Regions from separate parts of the Sphingomonas sp. NPDC019816 genome, predicted to be linked through region 3. Evidence: riboswitches for the same ligand, from Rfam matches in the RefSeq annotation. Region 3 holds a riboswitch; each other region holds the start of a gene.
The links. Region 3 has a riboswitch for cobalamin ahead of ACQKJZ_RS16515 (TonB-dependent receptor). Riboswitches for the same ligand answer to the same signal wherever they lie in the genome.
Positions count from the first base shown of each region.

Region 1: another riboswitch for cobalamin. It lies ahead of ACQKJZ_RS12610 (DUF1636 domain-containing protein); the one in region 3 lies ahead of ACQKJZ_RS16515 (TonB-dependent receptor).
Region 2: another riboswitch for cobalamin. It lies ahead of cobW (cobalamin biosynthesis protein CobW); the one in region 3 lies ahead of ACQKJZ_RS16515 (TonB-dependent receptor).

Region 1 covers NZ_JBNNOB010000084.1:5,782-11,496, reverse strand. Annotated here, with positions in the region: gene ACQKJZ_RS12630 (cobyric acid synthase) at 1-146, shown strand, start outside; gene cobS (adenosylcobinamide-GDP ribazoletransferase) at 131-847, opposite strand; gene ACQKJZ_RS12620 (histidine phosphatase family protein) at 844-1,404, opposite strand; gene cobT (nicotinate-nucleotide--dimethylbenzimidazole phosphoribosyltransferase) at 1,401-2,411, opposite strand; gene ACQKJZ_RS12610 (DUF1636 domain-containing protein) at 2,408-2,815, opposite strand; cobalamin riboswitch at 2,908-3,090, opposite strand; gene ACQKJZ_RS12605 (DPP IV N-terminal domain-containing protein) at 3,251-5,515, opposite strand; gene ACQKJZ_RS12600 (glycoside hydrolase family 2 TIM barrel-domain containing protein) at 5,512-5,715, opposite strand, start outside.
Region 2 covers NZ_JBNNOB010000085.1:183-5,897, reverse strand. Annotated here, with positions in the region: gene cobN (cobaltochelatase subunit CobN) at 1-2,293, opposite strand, end outside; gene cobW (cobalamin biosynthesis protein CobW) at 2,299-3,336, opposite strand; cobalamin riboswitch at 3,519-3,715, opposite strand; gene ACQKJZ_RS12660 (HoxN/HupN/NixA family nickel/cobalt transporter) at 3,738-4,793, opposite strand; cobalamin riboswitch at 4,967-5,168, opposite strand; gene ACQKJZ_RS12655 (septal ring lytic transglycosylase RlpA family protein) at 5,283-5,715, shown strand, end outside.
Region 3 covers NZ_JBNNOB010000147.1:1,326-7,040, forward strand. Annotated here, with positions in the region: gene ACQKJZ_RS16510 (PepSY domain-containing protein) at 1-1,320, opposite strand, end outside; gene ACQKJZ_RS16515 (TonB-dependent receptor) at 1,238-3,415, opposite strand; cobalamin riboswitch at 3,596-3,815, opposite strand; gene ACQKJZ_RS16520 (hypothetical protein) at 3,902-4,204, shown strand; gene ACQKJZ_RS16525 (entericidin A/B family lipoprotein) at 4,262-4,405, opposite strand; gene ACQKJZ_RS16530 (hypothetical protein) at 4,469-5,350, opposite strand; gene ACQKJZ_RS16535 (CsbD family protein) at 5,502-5,715, opposite strand, start outside.

The DNA of each region.
Region 1 (5,715 bases), on a different contig from region 3:
CGGCGTGGCTGGCGCGGATCGGCGTCGAGGGGGCGGGCCCCGACCACCATGCCGATATCGACGCCGCGCTCGACGCGATCGCCGCCGTGCTGGAGGGGCATGTCGATTGCGACGCGCTGTTGCGGATCGCTCAGGGCAGGGCGTAGAGCATTGCGCCGATCAGCAGCGCGGTCTCGGTCAACTCGATGCCAGCACCGTGGACGTCGCCCGTCACCCCGCCCAGCTTGCGCCGGAACCACCACGTCAACCCCAGGATGATGAAGGGCGCGGCGGCCAGAGGCGGAAAGACCAGCCCCAGGGCCAGGACGGCGAGCGTCCAGCCGATCATGTCGCCGGACCGTACCGCACGGGCGACCATCGCGCCCAGTCCGCCGGGCCGTAGCGGCGGCAGCAATCGCGCCCATAGCAGCGGCCCGGTCCGCGCCGCCGCCGGGATCAGCGCGATCATGGCCCAGCCGCCGATCGGCCCATGGTGCAGCAGCACCAGCTTGGCGAGCAGCTGCATCACCAGCGACACCACCCCGAAACTGCCGATGTGCGGGTCGGCCATCACCGACAGCAGCCGCGCGCGGTCGCCATGCGCCGCGCCCAGTCCGTCGGACAGGTCGGCCAGCCCGTCGAGGTGCAGCGCCCCGGTCGCCCAGACCCAGGCCGCCAGCGCCGCCAGCGCTCCCGCCCAGGGATCGATCCGTGCACCCAGCCAGCCCGCGCCCGCCACCATCACCCCGATGACCAGCCCCGCCAACGGGTAGAGCCGGATCGCGCGCGCGAAATCCGCTTCGCCCGCCGCGACCCTCGGCATCGGCAGGCGGGTGAGAAAGCCGAGCGCCACGATCAGCGTCTTCATGCGCCGGCCAATTCCGTCACCTGCGCCGAACGCGGCTCGCCGTCCCATATCTCCAGCGTGACCAGACTGGCATAAGGCAGGGCGAACGCCCAGACCGCGCGGCGGTCGAACCCGCACAGGATATGGAGCGCCGCGCGCATCGCACCGCCATGGGTGACGACGAGAGTCGGCTCCGGGGGCAGGGCCGCGATCGCGGCGCCCACCCTGGCGACCAGAGCGGACCAGCGTTCGCCGCCGGGGGGCGGGGCGGCATCGGGGTCGCGCCAGAAGGCCGACAGCGCCGCCGCATCGATCTCACCCGCGCTCCGCCCGTCCCAGTCCCCGAAATCCAGTTCGCGCCAGCGGGGATCGATCTCGGTCGGCCCCAATGCTTCGGCGCAGCGACGCGCGCGCATGAGGTCGGAGGCGATGCGGCGCGTGACGGGCAGGTCGGCCGCCCGCGCGATACAGGTGGCGAGCCCGGCGGCGGTGACCGGGCTGTCGGTCCGCCCCAGCATCCGCCCCGCCAATTCGGGCTCGCCATGGCGCAGCAGATACAGGCGGAAGGGCGCGGTCACGCGTTGGCGACGCCCGCCTCGGCAAAGGTCGCCATGCCGTCATGCGCCGCGATCGCCGCGCGAATGACCTGGACCGCGACTGCCGCGCCGCTGCCCTCGCCCAGCCGCATGTCGAGCGACAGGATCGGCCTCAGCCCCAGCCGGTCCAGCAGCCGGATATGCCCCGGCTCGGCCGAGCAATGACCCGCCAGGCAGTGCGCGGTGATCGCCGGATTGACCAGCGCGAGCGGCGCCACCGCCGCCGTACCGATAAAGCCGTCGAGCACGACCGGCACGCCCTTCATCCGCGCCGCCAGCACCGCGCCCGCCATGGCCGCGATCTCCCGACCGCCCAGCCGGCGCAGAACCTCGAACGCGCCGTTCAGATGGCCGCGATGGCGGGCCAGCCCTTCGGCCACCACCGCCGCCTTGCGGGCCATGCCCTCTCCATCGACACCGGTGCCGGGGCCGACCCAGTCGGCGGCGTCCCCGCCGAAGCTGGCGGCGGCCAGCGCGGCGGCGGGGGTGGTATTGCCGATGCCCATCTCACCCAGCACGAGGAGGTCGGCGTCCCCGACCGCCGCTGCGCCCGCCGACAGCGCCGACAGGCACTCCGTCTCGCTCATCGCCGGGCCGGTGGTGAAATCGGCGGTCGGCCGGTCGAGGTCGAGCGGGACCACCGACAGTTCCAGGCCGGCCGCCGCCGCCAGCTGGTTGATGGCGGCGCCACCGGCGGTGAAGTTGGCGACCATCTGCACCGTGACCTCGGCGGGAAAGGCGCTGACCCCGCGCGCGACGACGCCGTGATTGCCGGCGAAGATGACCGCGCGGCCGCGCGCGATCCGGGGCCGCGCTTGCCCCTGCCATCCGGCCATGAAGACGGCGATCTCCTCCAGCCGGCCGAGCGAGCCGGGCGGCTTGGTCAGTTGCGCCTGCCGCGCGAGCGCGGCGTCGCGCGCGCCCATGTCGGGTGTGGTCAGCGCCGCCAGCGCGGTTTCGAAGGCGGCAAGCGTGGGGAAGGCGGTCATTCGACGAGGAAGCCCTCGGGCGGCGTGCGAGTCAAGAAATGGCCCTTCACGCCCTGCGGCCATTGCTTGTACGGCACCTGCCCCCAGTCGCTGTCGGCATAGGCCCGCGCATAGTCCAGGATGGCGCGCGCGGCGTCGTCGTCGGGCGTGAACCTGCCCATGACATAGCCGACCTTGCCGGGGCAACGCAGATGGACGGTGCAGAAGGACTGGCAAGCGAAGAGGCAAGGCATCTCCTCGACCGCGACATCGGCATAGGCGGGGTCGGAGGCCTGGACGGCGCGTAGGGCCTCGACCAGCAGCGCGCCGCCGCGCTTGCCCGCGTCATTCTCGCGGGCCTCGTCGGACAGGCGACAGGTGTTGCAGGCGACGACGGCGGGGCCGTTCGCGGCGGGTTTCAGCATGGGGCGGACTCGGTCATCGGGGCATATCTCCACAAGGCGCTGTCGCCCGCGCGAGGGAAAGCCCCGTTTCGTCCGGTACACCCTGACCGGTCGAAGGACGACCGCGACGGGCAGGTCTCCTGGCTCGCGGGTCGGGGCCGCTCCGCCGCCTTCTCGGGGAAAGCCCCAATGGCGTGATGGCGGATGGCTCGCCGCTTACAGTTGCAGGGGCAGCCGGGGCATCGCACCCCATTCCCTTTTGATCCCCGGGGGGAACCTGTCGCGAGGGCAGCGATAGGCGCGTGGGGGATGGGAGGCAACAGCCCTATTCCTCCCCGGCACGGGGAAGTGGCAGCGCGCAGCGCTGACGGGGGGGCTTCCACATAGGTCACCCTTTAGCGGCACGCCCCCTCCACCATGCTGCGCATGGTCCCCCTCCCCGTGCCAGGGAGGAGATCATTCCTCCCCGCGCAGCGCCTTCAGGAAAAAGGCATATTGCCGCCGCATCGCATAAGGCACCGGCCCGGTGGTACGCCCGGCGGTATGTTCCCCGCCGGGGATGACCAGCAGGTCGAAATCCTTGTCCGCCTTGATAAGCGCGTCGACCACCTGGGTGGTGCTGGCCGGATCGACGTTGGAATCCTGCTCGCCGACGACCAGCATCAGCTTGCCTTGCAGGTTCCCGGCATGGACCACGCCCGAGGCGTCGAGATAGCTCTGGTCGACCGGATAGCCGAGCCATTGTTCGTTCCAGTCGATCTTGTCCATCCGGTTGTCGAAACACCCGGCATAGGCGACCCCGGCCTTGTAGAATTCGGGGTGGAAGAGCAGCGCGTTCAGCGTGCTTTGCCCGCCGGCCGATCCGCCATAGATGCCGACGCGGGTGATATCGACGGCGGGGTCTCTGGCGTTCAGGGCCCTCATCCAAGCGATCCGGTCGGGAAAGCCGCTATCGTCCAGGTTTTTCCAGGCGACGTCATGGAACGCCTTGGAGCGGTTGGCGGTGCCCATGCCGTCGATCATCACGACGACGAAACCCAGATCGGCCAGCTGCTGCATCCCCATGACCTTGTCGCCGCCGGAAAAGGCGCCAAACGGCCAGAAGGTCTTGGGCACGAAACTGTCGTGCGGCCCGGCATAGATATTCTCGATTACCGGATAGCGTTTGGCGGGATCGAAATCGCGTGGCCGGACGACCAGACCGTAAATATCGGTCTTGCCGTCGCGCCCCTTGGCGGTGAAGCGTTCCGGCGGGCGGAAGCCGGCGGCGGTCAGCGCGGTGATGTCGCCCTTTTCCAGCGTCTGGATCAGGCGGCCGTCGCGCGCATCGTGCAGCTCCATCGTCTCGGGGCTATCGGTGCGCGAATAGACGTCGACATAGGTCGTCATGTCGGGCGAGAAGCGGACTTCGTGGGTCGCATTCTCTTTCGTCAGCCGGGTCAGGTTGCGCCCGTCGAAATCGACCCGGAACCATTGTTTGTAATAGGGGTCTTCGCCGGGCACGAAGCCGTTGGCCGAGAACCAGATCTGCCGCTTGTCGTCATCGACGTGTGCGATGTCGCGGACCAGCCAGTCGCCCTTGGTGATCTGGCGCACCACGCGGCCGGTCGCGCCGTCGATCAGATAGAGATGCCGCCAGCCGTCGCGCTCCGACGCCCAGAGGATCTCGCGGCCCAGCCCCTTCACGTCGTGCGACCAGATGCGGTCGCGGAAGACGAAGGTCTTGGCGGTGTCGGTGACGGCGGCGTGCGCGCGGCCGGTGTCGGCGTCGACCGCGATGATCTTCGTCTCGCCGAAGCCGCGTTTCAGGTCGTTGAACGCGAAGCTCTTGCTGTCGGCGCGCCATTCGGGAGGCGAGAGGGTATAGGCGCCCGCGAACAGGCTTGGGTCGATCTCGGTCCGCTGGCCGCTCGAGACCCGGAACAGCACGGGCGCTTCCTGGTCCACCGCGTCGCCGGGCTTGGGATAGAGTTGCTGGACAACCTCGGGCTGGACCTGGCCCGGCGGCGCGGCGAGGACGCGCGTGACCATGCGGGCATAGCCGGGGCGGACGCGTTGTACCGCGATGTGCCGGCCATCCGGGCTCCAGGCAATGGTTTCGGGGTCGTAGAAATTGGCGGGGCTGCCGTCCTGCGACCGCCAGAGTTCCTTGCCGCCATCCGCCTGCCGCACGACCAGATTGTCGTCGAGGACCAGCGCCTCCAGCGTGCCGTCGGGCGAGCGGCGGGGATGGTTGTCGGCGGGGACGCGCAGGTCGCGGACCACGCCGAAACCGCGTGGGCGGCGGGGGTTTTCCGGCGGAACGACGGCGCAGACCGGACGGACGAGGGTACAGCGATAGACATCCGCATCATAGCCGATCGAGAAACGGATCGCCGACCGGTCGGGGGTGAAGGCGAAATGCTCGAAGGGCAGGCGCAGCGGCGCCACCGGCTTGCCTATCACCCTGGCGAGCGCCGGGGCGAGTGCGGCGGCGTCGAAGGCGGGGGCCTTGGCGCGGGTGGCGGTGTCGACATCGACAAAGGCGAACCCGCCCCCCACCGTCTTGCGGTAATGGAAGTGCCGGCCGTCCGCGTCCCATTCGGCGGGCCAGGCGATGTCACGGGTCAGCCATTGCCATTGCTCACGCAAGTCCAGCGCGCTCGCGATCCGATCGGGAACGGTCTGTGCCGCGACCGGTGCGGCGGTGAGCAACAGGGATAAGGTCAGCAGGGACTTCAACGCGCCGCTCCGAGGGTGAAGCTATAGGTCAGCGGCTGAAGCGCGATGCGATAGGGCATGTGCGCGCGGCCATCCAGGTTCCAGCCGGTATCGCCGCCGACGCCCACCTGCGCCGCGTCGATCAGCAGCGTGCCGTCGCCATGCGGTCGGATGTCCGAGCTATGCGCCTTGCCCGGCGGCTTCATCGCCAGGTCGGCATA
Region 2 (5,715 bases), on a different contig from region 3:
CGGCGAGCTTGACGCCTTGCGCTTGCGCAGCCCGGCTCGGCACCGCGCGCGGGTCGATGGCGTAGAGGTTGCGTCCCGTGGGCAGGACATCGGCACGGCCGCGATAGGGCGAACCCGAAGGCCCCGCCGGGACGCGCTTGCCGTCCAGCCCGGCGAGCAGTCCGGCGCGTTCCGCCGCGCCCTGCTCACCGCGCCCGAAGACGTGCAGCCCCTCGCCGAACTGGCTGTCCTTCACGTCGCAGACGAAGGCGTCGATCCGCGCGAGCGGATCCTCCGCCCCCGCCAGCCCCAAGGTCTCGCCCAAACCAACGCTATCCGCCTCTTCCGCGATCAGGCCACGCAGCCGATCACGGCGCGCGGGATCGAGCCCATCGGCATTGGCATATTCGTCGAGCAGCGCCTCCAGCCGCCCCAGCCCCGCTCCCGTCTCCGCCTGGACCAACGCCGGGGGGACATGCCCGATCGTCACCGCGCCCAGCCGCCGCTTGGCCTGCGCCGCCTCCCCCGGATCGTTGACGATGAAGGGATAGAGGACTGGCCAGTCACGGGTCAGCGCCTCGGGCCAACAGGCATCGGACAGCGCGACCGCCTTGCCGGGCAACCACTCCAGCGTGCCATGCGCGCCGACATGGACCAGCGCGTCGACCCCCTGCGCCCGGAGCCACAGATAGAAGGCGACATAGGAATGGCGGGGGCAGCGCGAGAGGTCGTGATAATCGTCGGCGCGTGCGTCACGCCGTCCACGCTCGGGCTGGAGCGCGACGATGGCCTTGCCCTGCATGAGGGCGGGGAAATGGAACTGGTCGCCCTCGACCAGCGGGTCGTCCTCGACCGCGCCCCAGCTTTCGATGAGGTCGGCGCGCAGGGGTTCGGGCAGGGTGGCGAGCGCATCGCGATAGGCGGCGACCGGCCATACGATGCGGTTGCCGATCAGCGCGGCGGGCAGGTCCGCGTGCGGGGCAGTATCGTACCCGGCGGCGTGGAGGTCGTCGAGAATGGCCTGCGCCGAGGCAAAACCGTCCAGCCCGACCGCATGCGCCGCCTGCCAGTCCTTGCCCGGATAGGTCGAGAGCAGTATCGCCAGCCGCCGCTCCGCCACCGGGGTCGCGGCGAGCTTCGTCCAGCCCGCTACCTTGTCCGCCACCGCAGCAATGCGCGCGGGCTCGGCACGGTGGAGGCGCAGGGCGACATCGAAGTCAGGGTTGCGCTCGCCGGGCTGCTTGAAGCTGACTACGCCCGCGAACAGCCGTCCGTCGATCTCGGGCAGGACGACGTGCATGGCGAGGTCGGCGGGCGACAGGCCGCGCGCCGAACCCGCCCAGCCTTCGCGGTCGCTGGTGGCGAGCGCGACCTGGAACACCGGCACGCCCGCGCCGTCGAGCGGGGTGGTGTCGTCCTCACCGCGCGCGGAGAAGGCGGTGGCGTTGATGATTGCGGCGGGGGTCAGGGCCTGGACCCAGCGCGCGATCCATGGGCCTGCGCCCTCGGCTTTGAGCGAAGGGACGAACAGGGCGATGGGGTCGAAGCCGCGTTCGGCCAGCGCGGTGTGGAGGGCGGCGATAGGCTCGAGGTCGGCGGCGGCGAGATAGGCTCGGTAGAAGACAATGAGGGCGCGGGGGCGGGTTGCCGTGAGCATCGTCGCGGCGGGGCAGGACAAGGCATTCGGATGCCAGCCTCCGACCGAAGCTATGTGTGGCGAGCGCCCTCCCCCATCCCCTCCCGCCTGCGGGAGGGGCGTGCTTGTGGTGAGCGTTCGGCTAGAAAGCCCCTCTCCCGGCAGGGGGAGGGGTTGGGGAGGGGCAAGAGCCACGGGCGATACGGCTGCCAACGCGCCCAACGCCACCGCCGCCGCATCCGCCCCGCCCGCATCGCACAGCGCCGTCAACCGCCGCACCACGTCATCGCCAACCGTCGACGCCGCCGCCAGCCGCCGATCCTCACGCCCGTCCGCCGCCAGCACCGCCAGCGCGATGTCCCGCTCGCGCGCCAGCCGCTCGACCTCGCGCAGGCCATAGTCCCAGTACGCCGCCCCGCCGATCAGCCGGATCAGGATCGCCTTCGCATGAACCAGCGTCTGCTCGACATAGGTGTCGACCGACAGCGGATGGACCAAGGCCGCCAAATTGGCGAGCCGCAGCGACCAGGGGAATTCCCCCGCCCGCCAGCCCGCCGCAAAGGCGCTGAGGTCGCTGTCGGAGAAGGACAGCACGACCACGTCACCGGGGCGCTGCCCCAGATCCTGTGGAACGGCCTGTTCCTCCAGCCCATGGCTCTCGCGAAAGACGAGATGCATGGCGCTCAGCCCTTCAGCACGGCCTCGATCGCAGCACGGTCGATCCGGTCATGCTCGGCGATGACGACCAACTGCGTGCCGCGCGGTTCGCCCGCACCCCAGGGGCGGTCATAGTTCGTGCGCACCCGGCGGCCGACCGCCTGCACCAGCAACCGCATCGGCTTGCCCGCGACCGCCGCGTAACCCTTCACGCGCAGGATATCCTGCTGCTCGGCGAGCGTGACGATGCGCTGCGCGATCGCCTCGGGGCTTTCCACCTCGCCCAGCATCACCGAGATGCTGTCGAAATCGTCATGCTCGTGATCGTCCGCGCCGTCATGATGCGAGGGGCGCGCGGCGATGTCGTCCTCGGCGGCGGCTTCGAGGCCCAGCACGATCTCGGCGGAAACGATGCCGTCGACCGCCTCGACCATCGGCAGCGGGCGCGGGGCCTCGGCGGCGATGATTTCGCGCGCCTTGACGACGCCGTCCGGTCCGGCCAGGTCCGCCTTGGTCAGCAGGACGATGTCGGCACAGGCCAGCTGGTCCTCGAACACCTCGGACAGCGGGGTTTCATGGTCGAGGCTCGGGTCGGCGGCGCGTTGCGCCTCGACCGCGTCCAGGTCGGGGGCGAAGCGGCCCGCCGCGACGGCCTCCGCATCGGCCAGCGCCACGACGCCGTCGACGGTGATTCGTGAACGGATCGCGGGCCAGTCGAACGCCTTCAGCAGCGGCTTGGGCAGCGCCAACCCCGACGTCTCGATCAGGATGTGATCGGGACGCGGCTCCATCGCCAGCAGCTTCTCGACCGTGGGAATGAAGTCGTCGGCGACGGTGCAGCAGATGCAGCCATTGGCCAGCTCGACGATATTCTCCGCCGGGCAGTCGGGGATGGCGCAAGCCTGCAGGATGCCGCCATCGACGCCCAAAGTGCCGAACTCATTGACGACCACCGCCAGGCGACGGCCACCCGCATTGCGGATCAGATGGCTGATGAGCGTGGTTTTCCCCGCACCCAGAAAGCCGGTGACGATAGTGACGGGGACCTTGGACAGGTCACGCATGGCAATTCTCCGACGCGCCGGACGAGCGAGCGCGGACGCGGGGACCTGTCGCCGGAGCGGTGACGAACGGGCGCGCGACATGCGTCCGCCCCGCTAGACCGGCGACCGATGCGGCCCCGGCCGCATGGCTTCGTCGCTCCCCGACGGAGAACCGTGCCCCGACCACCCCCTGGGTCCAGGCAAGAGCGACCATGACGCCGGTAGGTCTCCTGGCTCGCGGGTCGAAGCGAGGGGATGCGCCTTCCCGGACTAATCCAGTGGCCGTGCCTCCAACAGCACCAGCATCGCTCGCTCACCGCTTACAGTTGCAGGGACAGCCGGGGATTTGCACCCCATTCCCGTTAAAGCCCTTGCGGGCACCGGCGCGATCTTCGGGACGTTTCCGCCCCGATCAGCGGCATTTATCCCGCCGCGCCGGGCTTGGCAATTCGCGCCTCCATCGCGGCGAACCCGCGCCAGCGATAGAGGAGGAAGCTCGCCCCCCAGCAGACCACGAACAGCCCGACGATCGCGAAGCCCAGCACGTTGAAATGCTCGGCCAGCGCCCCGGCATAGCGGAACGGCCCCGAAGTCCAGCCGAACCGCTCGGCGAGCAAGGCGGCCGCCTGGATGCCGCCGATCACCAGCGCGACCAGCGCGGAGACGAGCGTGATCGTCATATTGTAATAGAGCTTGCGCAGCGGATGAACGAACGCCCACTCGTAAGCGCCCAGCATTACCAGTCCGTCGGCGGTGTCGATCAGCGCCATGCCGACCGCGAACAGGACGGGGAAGACCAGGATCGTCGCCAGCGACACGCCATCGGCGGCATGCGAACCCGACAGACCAAGGATCGCCACCTCGGTCGCGGTGTCGAAGCCCAGCCCGAACAGGAACCCCAGCGGCGCCATGTGCCAGCTCCGCCGGATCAGCCGAAACAGCGGCCGGAACAACCGCGACAGCGGCCCCTGCCCCGAAAACAGCATATCGGCATCCGCCTCCGCCATCGGCTCGCCGCGTGCGACGCGGCGGAAGCGGGTCCAGACATCACGCAGGATGATGAGGTTCATGATCGCGATGGCGAACAGGAAGCTGGCCGAGACGATGGTGGCGATCGTCCCGCCGCTCTGCCCGAACGCCTCGAAGTCGGACAGGGTGCTGGCCGCCAGCGCGACCGTCGTCGCCGCGATCAGCACGATCGCCGAATGGCCGATCGCGAACCACAGGCCGACCGCGATGGGGCGCTGGCCGTCCTGCATCAGCTTGCGGGTGACATTGTCGATGGCGGCGATGTGATCGGCATCGACCGCATGACGCAGGCCCAGGCTATAGGCGAGCAGCGCGGTGCCCAGCATCAGGCTGTTGCCCGCAAAGACGCTGAGCGCCCAGCCCCAGACGGCGATATTGATGACAACCAGTGCCCCCATCAGCAGCGTGATGCGACGCTTCAGCGATGGGCGGGCAGAAACTTCGGACATGGGCGGATTACGCCTTGCACAGCGCCGTTGCGACTAAGGCCGTCCCTCCGCGGTCGCGGCGGTACCCAGCCTCGGGCGGGCGCACGCCAGGCGGGGTTCCGATTCGGGTCGGCCAGATGGCGTCGCTCGCATGATACAATATATCCTAGCCATGACCATCCCCTGGATCGCGGCAAGAGCGACTCGCATCGGCAGGTCTCCTGGCTCGCGGGTCGAAGCGTCGACAATGCGGCCTTCCCGGATCGCTCCAGTGGCTGTTCCCTGTTTCAGGAACCGGCATCACGCGCTCACCGCTTACAGTTGCAGGGACAGCTATGGATTTGCACCATATTCCCGTTTGAAGCCCCGAGGGGCACCGATGCGATAGCCCGGCGGCGTGGCTGAAAGCCTCTGCCGGTCGGCACGGGGATAGTCTGCGTCGGATGGAGGCGCAAACGGCTTTATCCCGGCGCGTGGGGAGCCTAATCGAAGCGCATGGTTTGGAAAGCGATGCGCCAATGGACACCGGCTGCGGCCTGCCTGGTCGCGGCCTGTTCGGGTGGCAATTACCGGCCGGTCAGCGATTTTCCGGTGCGGATCGGCAAGCCCTATACGGTGCGGGGCGTCACCTATGTCCCGGCCGAGGACGCGACCTATGACATGCTGGGCTATGCCAGCTGGTATGGCAGCGAATCGGGCAAGCGCACCGCGAACGGCGAACGCTTCCGCCCCGGCTGGGCGACGGCGGCGCACACCACCCTGCCCCTGCCCAGCTATGTCGAGGTGACGGCGCTGGATACCGGGCGGCGGATCATCGTGCGGGTCAACGATCGCGGCCCGTTCGCGGGATCGTCGCGGATCATCGACCTGTCGCGCGGCGCGGCGGAGCAGCTGGGCCTGCGCGCGGTCGGCAAGGCGGCTGTGCGGGTACGCGTCGTCGAGC
Region 3 (5,715 bases):
CGTGGCATCCTGTCGCTGGACCAGCGCGCCGCTCATCGGATCGACATAGAGCCAGGTCCGCGCCGCATCGTCGAACCGCAGCCGCAGCAGCGGCAGGCGCGCGGCGTCGGTCCAGTAGAAGTCGGGCCGCACCAGCGTCTCGGTCGTGGTCAGTCGACCATCGGGGACCAGCATCGCCGCCGAGGCCATGGCGCCGACCGGCCGGACGGGCGACAGCGTCGCATGGTCTAGCCAGCGCGGGTGCGGCGAGGCACGATCGATCGCGATGCGCGCCAACCCGCCGTCCGCGCTCCACTCAACGCTGCGCGCACCACCAGCAAGGCGGGCCAAGACGGCGATGTCCCCTGGCACGGCCGTTTGCCCCGCATAGTCGCGCATCGCCGCCACCGGCGCGGCACCGCCGGCAAAGACCCGCCCCGGATCGACCGACAGCCAGCCGCTGACGATCCAGGTGGTCAGCATCACCCCGCCCAGCAGGCCGCTGACATGATGCCACATCATCCACCCGCGATAGGGGGTGATCCGCCCGCCGCGATAGCGCCGCCGCCCGATCCGCATACGCAGGATGCCGATCCACATCCCCGTCAGCGCCACCGCGATACAGGGGCCGGAGACCCACATCACCACCTGCCGCCACATCGCATTGTCGCGCCGGACGATGGTGGGATAGAGCCAGTGCGGCACCGACCCCAGCCAGTTCCAGACACGCTGGTCCCGCGTCGTGCGCTGCATCGGCTGGCCGGTCAGGCTGGAGATATAGAGATGAGTGGCCTCCGCATCGTCGATCGCCGCCTTCCACAAAGGCCGATGCCGGTCGAAGCCGCCCGCGACCGTCCATTGATCGTCATCGATCCTTTCGACCGACATGACGGGGGCATGTTCGAAGCGTGCGGCGACACGGCGGACATATCCGGCGTCGACGGGGGCCGGCCTGGCCCCGCGCTGCGCCGGGATGATGCGTGTCTCCCCCTCACCGCCCTCGATCCGCCAGACCGGCTGACCGTCGCGCATCTCCAGCGTGATCCGCCGCGCGGTATCGGCGGGCATGTCCGTCACCCGCGTCCAGTCGATCGCCGCCGCCCCTGCCCAGCCCTGCGCCGGGCCGAGCGCGGGATAGGGGACATAGAGCATGACCAGCCCGCTCGCGAACCACATCGCGAAGAACAGGCACGCGACGATCCCCGCCCAGCGATGGGTGAGGAAGGCGAGCCGCAGCGCCGCCTTCCCCCAATGCCGGTCAGAACGCGGCACGAAGCGCCACGTCCAGCGAGCGCGGCCGCCCCAATATCCATTGCCGATCACCATAAGCGGTGACGGCATAGGCCTTATCGAACAGATTATAGACGCGCAGGTCGACCGCCATATGCGGGCTCAAAGCATAGGACAGCGTGCCGTCCACCGTCGCATAGCCGGGAATGCGGAACGCATTGTCATTGTCGGAGAAGCGCCGCCCGACATAGCGCAGCCCGGCACGCGCCTGCAGGCTGCGTGTCGCATCCCAGCGCAGCCAGAGATTGCCCAGCGCCTCTGGCACATCGGGCGGCGTACGGCCGGTATAGTCGGCCCCGCCCGAGCGGAAATCGTCGAACCGCGCATCGAGCAGCGTGCCATTGGCCTCTACCCCGAAACCCTGCGGCAAATCGACCGACACCGCCGCCTCGACGCCTTGCGCCGATCGCTGCCCGACCTGTTCGACCGGGCTCGATAGCGTGCGCTGCGCCAGCAGCCCGGTCTTGACGATCCGATACGCCGCCAGCGTCGCCATGCCGCGCCCGCCCAGGAACGACAGCTTGGCCCCCGCCTCGACCTGGTTGCCGCGCGCATTGCTGAACGCCACCTGCCCCGTCGACACGGTGGTCAGCGTGCTCAGCGGATCGACGCCGGTCGCATATTGGCCGTATAGCGACAGGGTCGGCAGCGGCTGATAGACGATCCCCGCCCGCCATGTCGCGTTGCGGAAGGTCTTTTCAAAGGCGAAGCGGTCGGTGCGCACGCCCCCCGGATAGGCGATCGCCCAGCGGCGTACCTGATTCTCCTCATAGCGAAAGCCGCCGACCACCGACCATTTCGGCCCCAGCGTCACCCGGTCCTCGGCGAACACCGCCAGCGCGGCGGTGCGGGTGCGGTATCGCGGCGCGATTCCCTGCGTATCCAGGAACCGGCCCGGATCGAAGGCGAAGGGGTCGACGCCGTCCTCCTGCGCCACCGATCCGAAGTCGTTCTCATGGGTGAAGCGGACCAGATTGGCGTCCGCCCCGATGACGAAGGCATTGGCGATACCCGGCGCCAGCGATGTGCGCAGCGTCACGCTCGCCTGATCGCCCCATTGGGTCTGGTCGTGGCGGATACCGTAATTGCTGCTCCGCCGGATCGTACCGGGCCGGCCGGGCGATCCGTCCGCGCAGGCCCCGGTGCTGCCGACCCAGCAATAGCTTTCCAGATTGCGCCAGAAACGGTCACTGGTCAGATAATAGGCGATGTTCGACACGCTGACCGTCGCGCTCGGCGTCCAGTCGACTTGGACCGAGGCGCGGTCGTCGCGAAAGCGCATCCGCGCGTCGCCGACATTATAGTTGCGCTCGCGCACCGCCAAATCGAGCCGTCCGTCGATCAGCGGGGTGCCGAAATAGGTGATCGGCCGCTGTTCGCCATGATCGCCGCGGATCGTCACCGCCAAGGTCGGTGATGGTTTCCACGACAGCGTGCCCGACAAGGCGACGCTGCTCGAATCCCCCCGATCGACATAGCCGTCCGAGCGGCGATAGCTGGCGTCGACACGGTAGGACAACGTGTCCCCCACCGGCCCGCCGATCCCGGCCGCCGCGCGAAAACTGTCTTGCGCGGCATAGCCGATCTCGGCCTGCCCTTGCGTCCTCGCAGTCGGCTTGCGCATCACGACGTTGACCGCACCGCCCAGCGCCCCCTGTCCATAGAGGACCGAGGCGGGACCACTGAGGACATCGATCCGCTCGACCATCCAGGGATCGGTCGGGAAGGTGATGGTCCCCGCCGCCGGGAACAGCCGCACGCCATCGATCAGTTGCAGCACCGACCCCTGCCCCGAAAAACCGCGCGCGGACAGGGCGGTGCCGCCATTGCCGGGATTGGCGACGCTGGCGATGCCCGGCGCGCGGCTCTGCGCCTCGACGATCGACTGGTCGCCGCGCGCGCGGATCGTCTCGCCATCGAGCGTGGCGATACTGGCGGGCGTTTCGAGCGGCGTCAGCCCCAGGCGACTGGCGGTCGCATTGGGCGTGTCCAGCACCGGCCTGGCCCGTGTCCCGATGACCAGTACCGATCCGTCGCCGACGTTCTGCTCGTCGACGGGCTGCGCCATCGCCGGACCACCCATCAGGATCAGAGCGGCGCCCGCCACCAGTCCCGAACACTTAGCGTTGTAGTTACGATATAACATTCTATTGCCTGTAGCGTCATATTGCGAACAAGCCGAGACCCCTCGTCCATTTCCGAACGATCGGGTGCCATGCATGCTGGACGCTGATTTCCGCACTCTCATGGTCACCCACGCGCCTCCGCCACCATTGGCGTCGCTCGTCGGAAAGGACCTTAGCCATGGCCATCCCCTGGGCCCGGCATGAGCGACCTGACGCCGGCAGGTCTCCTGGCTCACGGGTCGTCACGGGCGTTGCGCCTTCCCAGGTTGCCCCAGTGGCTGGACCGACCCTCGGGGGTCGATCCGTGCAAGTCCGCTCTCCGCTTACAGTTGCAGGGACAGCCTCGGATTCGGGCTTTCGCCCTCACCGCGTTCCCTTTTAATCCCCCTTGTCGGGGGAACCGGCGCGATCACGACCGGATCGTTCCGGCCGCGTCCTGCTTGCGCGATGGTGGAGGGAGCGTCAACCCGATGCGGTCGCGCCCGATCCGCGCTATCGCGGGCGTCATGGCACGCAAGACCCGCTATCTGACGGCAACCATGCCCGACGGCTATGTGAAGACGATCGGGCCGACCGCATCGCCCTTCACCCATTACTGGCGCATCGTCGCCGATCTGGGCAACGGCAGGACCGAGGTGTTCTGGGGCCATGCCAAGTCGCTGAAGGAAGCGACCGGCAAGAAGGATGCGGCGGCCGATGCGGCACGACAGCGCGGCTGGACCGGCTTCGCCTTCGAGGTGGTGGAGGTGGTAGAGACGACCGAACCGCCCGGTGCCGACATGCCCGGCCGCAAGGGCCGTCGACGCTGACACGACAACGGGGGCGGTCGACGACCACCCCCGCGCGATCCGGGCGATGCCGGCGGCTTATCTCTTCGGCTTGTCCTGCCCCGAGGCATCCGACACGGCAGCCCCGGCGGAGCGCAGGTCCCTGCCCGCGCCGTTGACGGTGTTGCAGGCCGACAGGGCGAGCATGGCGCACAGGGTGGCGCCAAGGGCGATCGTCTTCATGGTGATGATCTCCTGTTTCACGGAAAGTGCGGCGGGCCCGATACGCCGGCCCGCCGCGGTTACTCAGCGCAGACGGCGGCGAGTGGCCGACGTTGCGCCAAAAGCGGCGGCACCGGCGCCGACCAGCAAGGCGAGCACCAGGAGGAAAGACGTCTTCGACGCCGCGCCGGCGGCGGCATCGGCCGCGTTCTTGGCGGCCTGCACCGCTTCGTTCCTGGTCTGGACGAAATCGGCCTTGGCCTGGTTCACCTGCGCCTGGGCCTGCTCACGGCTGATGTTGCGCTGCGCCGCGACGATGCCCACGACACGGTTCTTGGCACGGACACCTTCCGGTCCGCCGCGCGCCATCGCCGGCAGTTCCTGCGCGATTGCCTTCTGCGCCTGCTCGGGCGTCATCTGCGCCGGGTTCGACGGCGTATCGCTCAGATACTTGGCCGCTTCCTGGCGCACGTCGCCTTCATCGACGCCGGCCACCTCGGCCACCTTGGGCGCGGCCGCGCCGACGGTCGAGCCCGCCGCGCCGGCCACCGCGCCCAACGTGCGGAACGCGCCACCGATGATGCCGCCGACCGCCGAGGTCAGCAGGTACAGGGTCAGGATCAGCGTCACGCCCCACACGACCAAACCATGGACCAGCGCATCGAAACGGTCGGACACCCCCGACACGCGTGCGGCGGCATAGCCGCCGGCACCCAGCGCGACGACCGTCGTGATCAGCCAGTAGAGGCCGGCACCGATACCGAAGCCGGTCGCACCCGGCGTCGAACCCTCGACCGGATCGACCATCGACAGGCCGATGCCCGTGCCCAATATGCCCATCACCAGCTGAACCGCGACGGCGATCACCACGCCCGCGAAAATGGCGCCCCAGGATACCCTGTGGCCCAGCCGGCCGACCACGCCATCGTCAACCGGCACTATGCCGGGGTTCACATTGGTTGCCATATTCACTCCTGTTCGATGATTGCGCGCAAGCGGGATCGGACCGTGCGCAGCGCCCGGTCTCCGCCGCGACGACGGGTGTTCTCGATGGGTTTTCGAAAGGCATCGCCCCCGGCCACGGGGGCCCCCGCCGGGGCGATGCCGGGAAAGGGGTTCAGTCGCGCCGGCCGTGGACCAGCCAGCCGATCGCATAGCCGCCCAGCGCCGCGGCGACCGCGAACGCGATGCTTTCGTGGCCGCGCACTATGGACCGAGCGTTGCGCGCCCCGCGCCGCACCGCATCGGTCGAGCGATCAGCGGCGTCGTTCACCTGTTCACGGGCGTGCTCGATCAGGCTCGGGGTCGTGTCGGCGACGTCCCCGGCGACC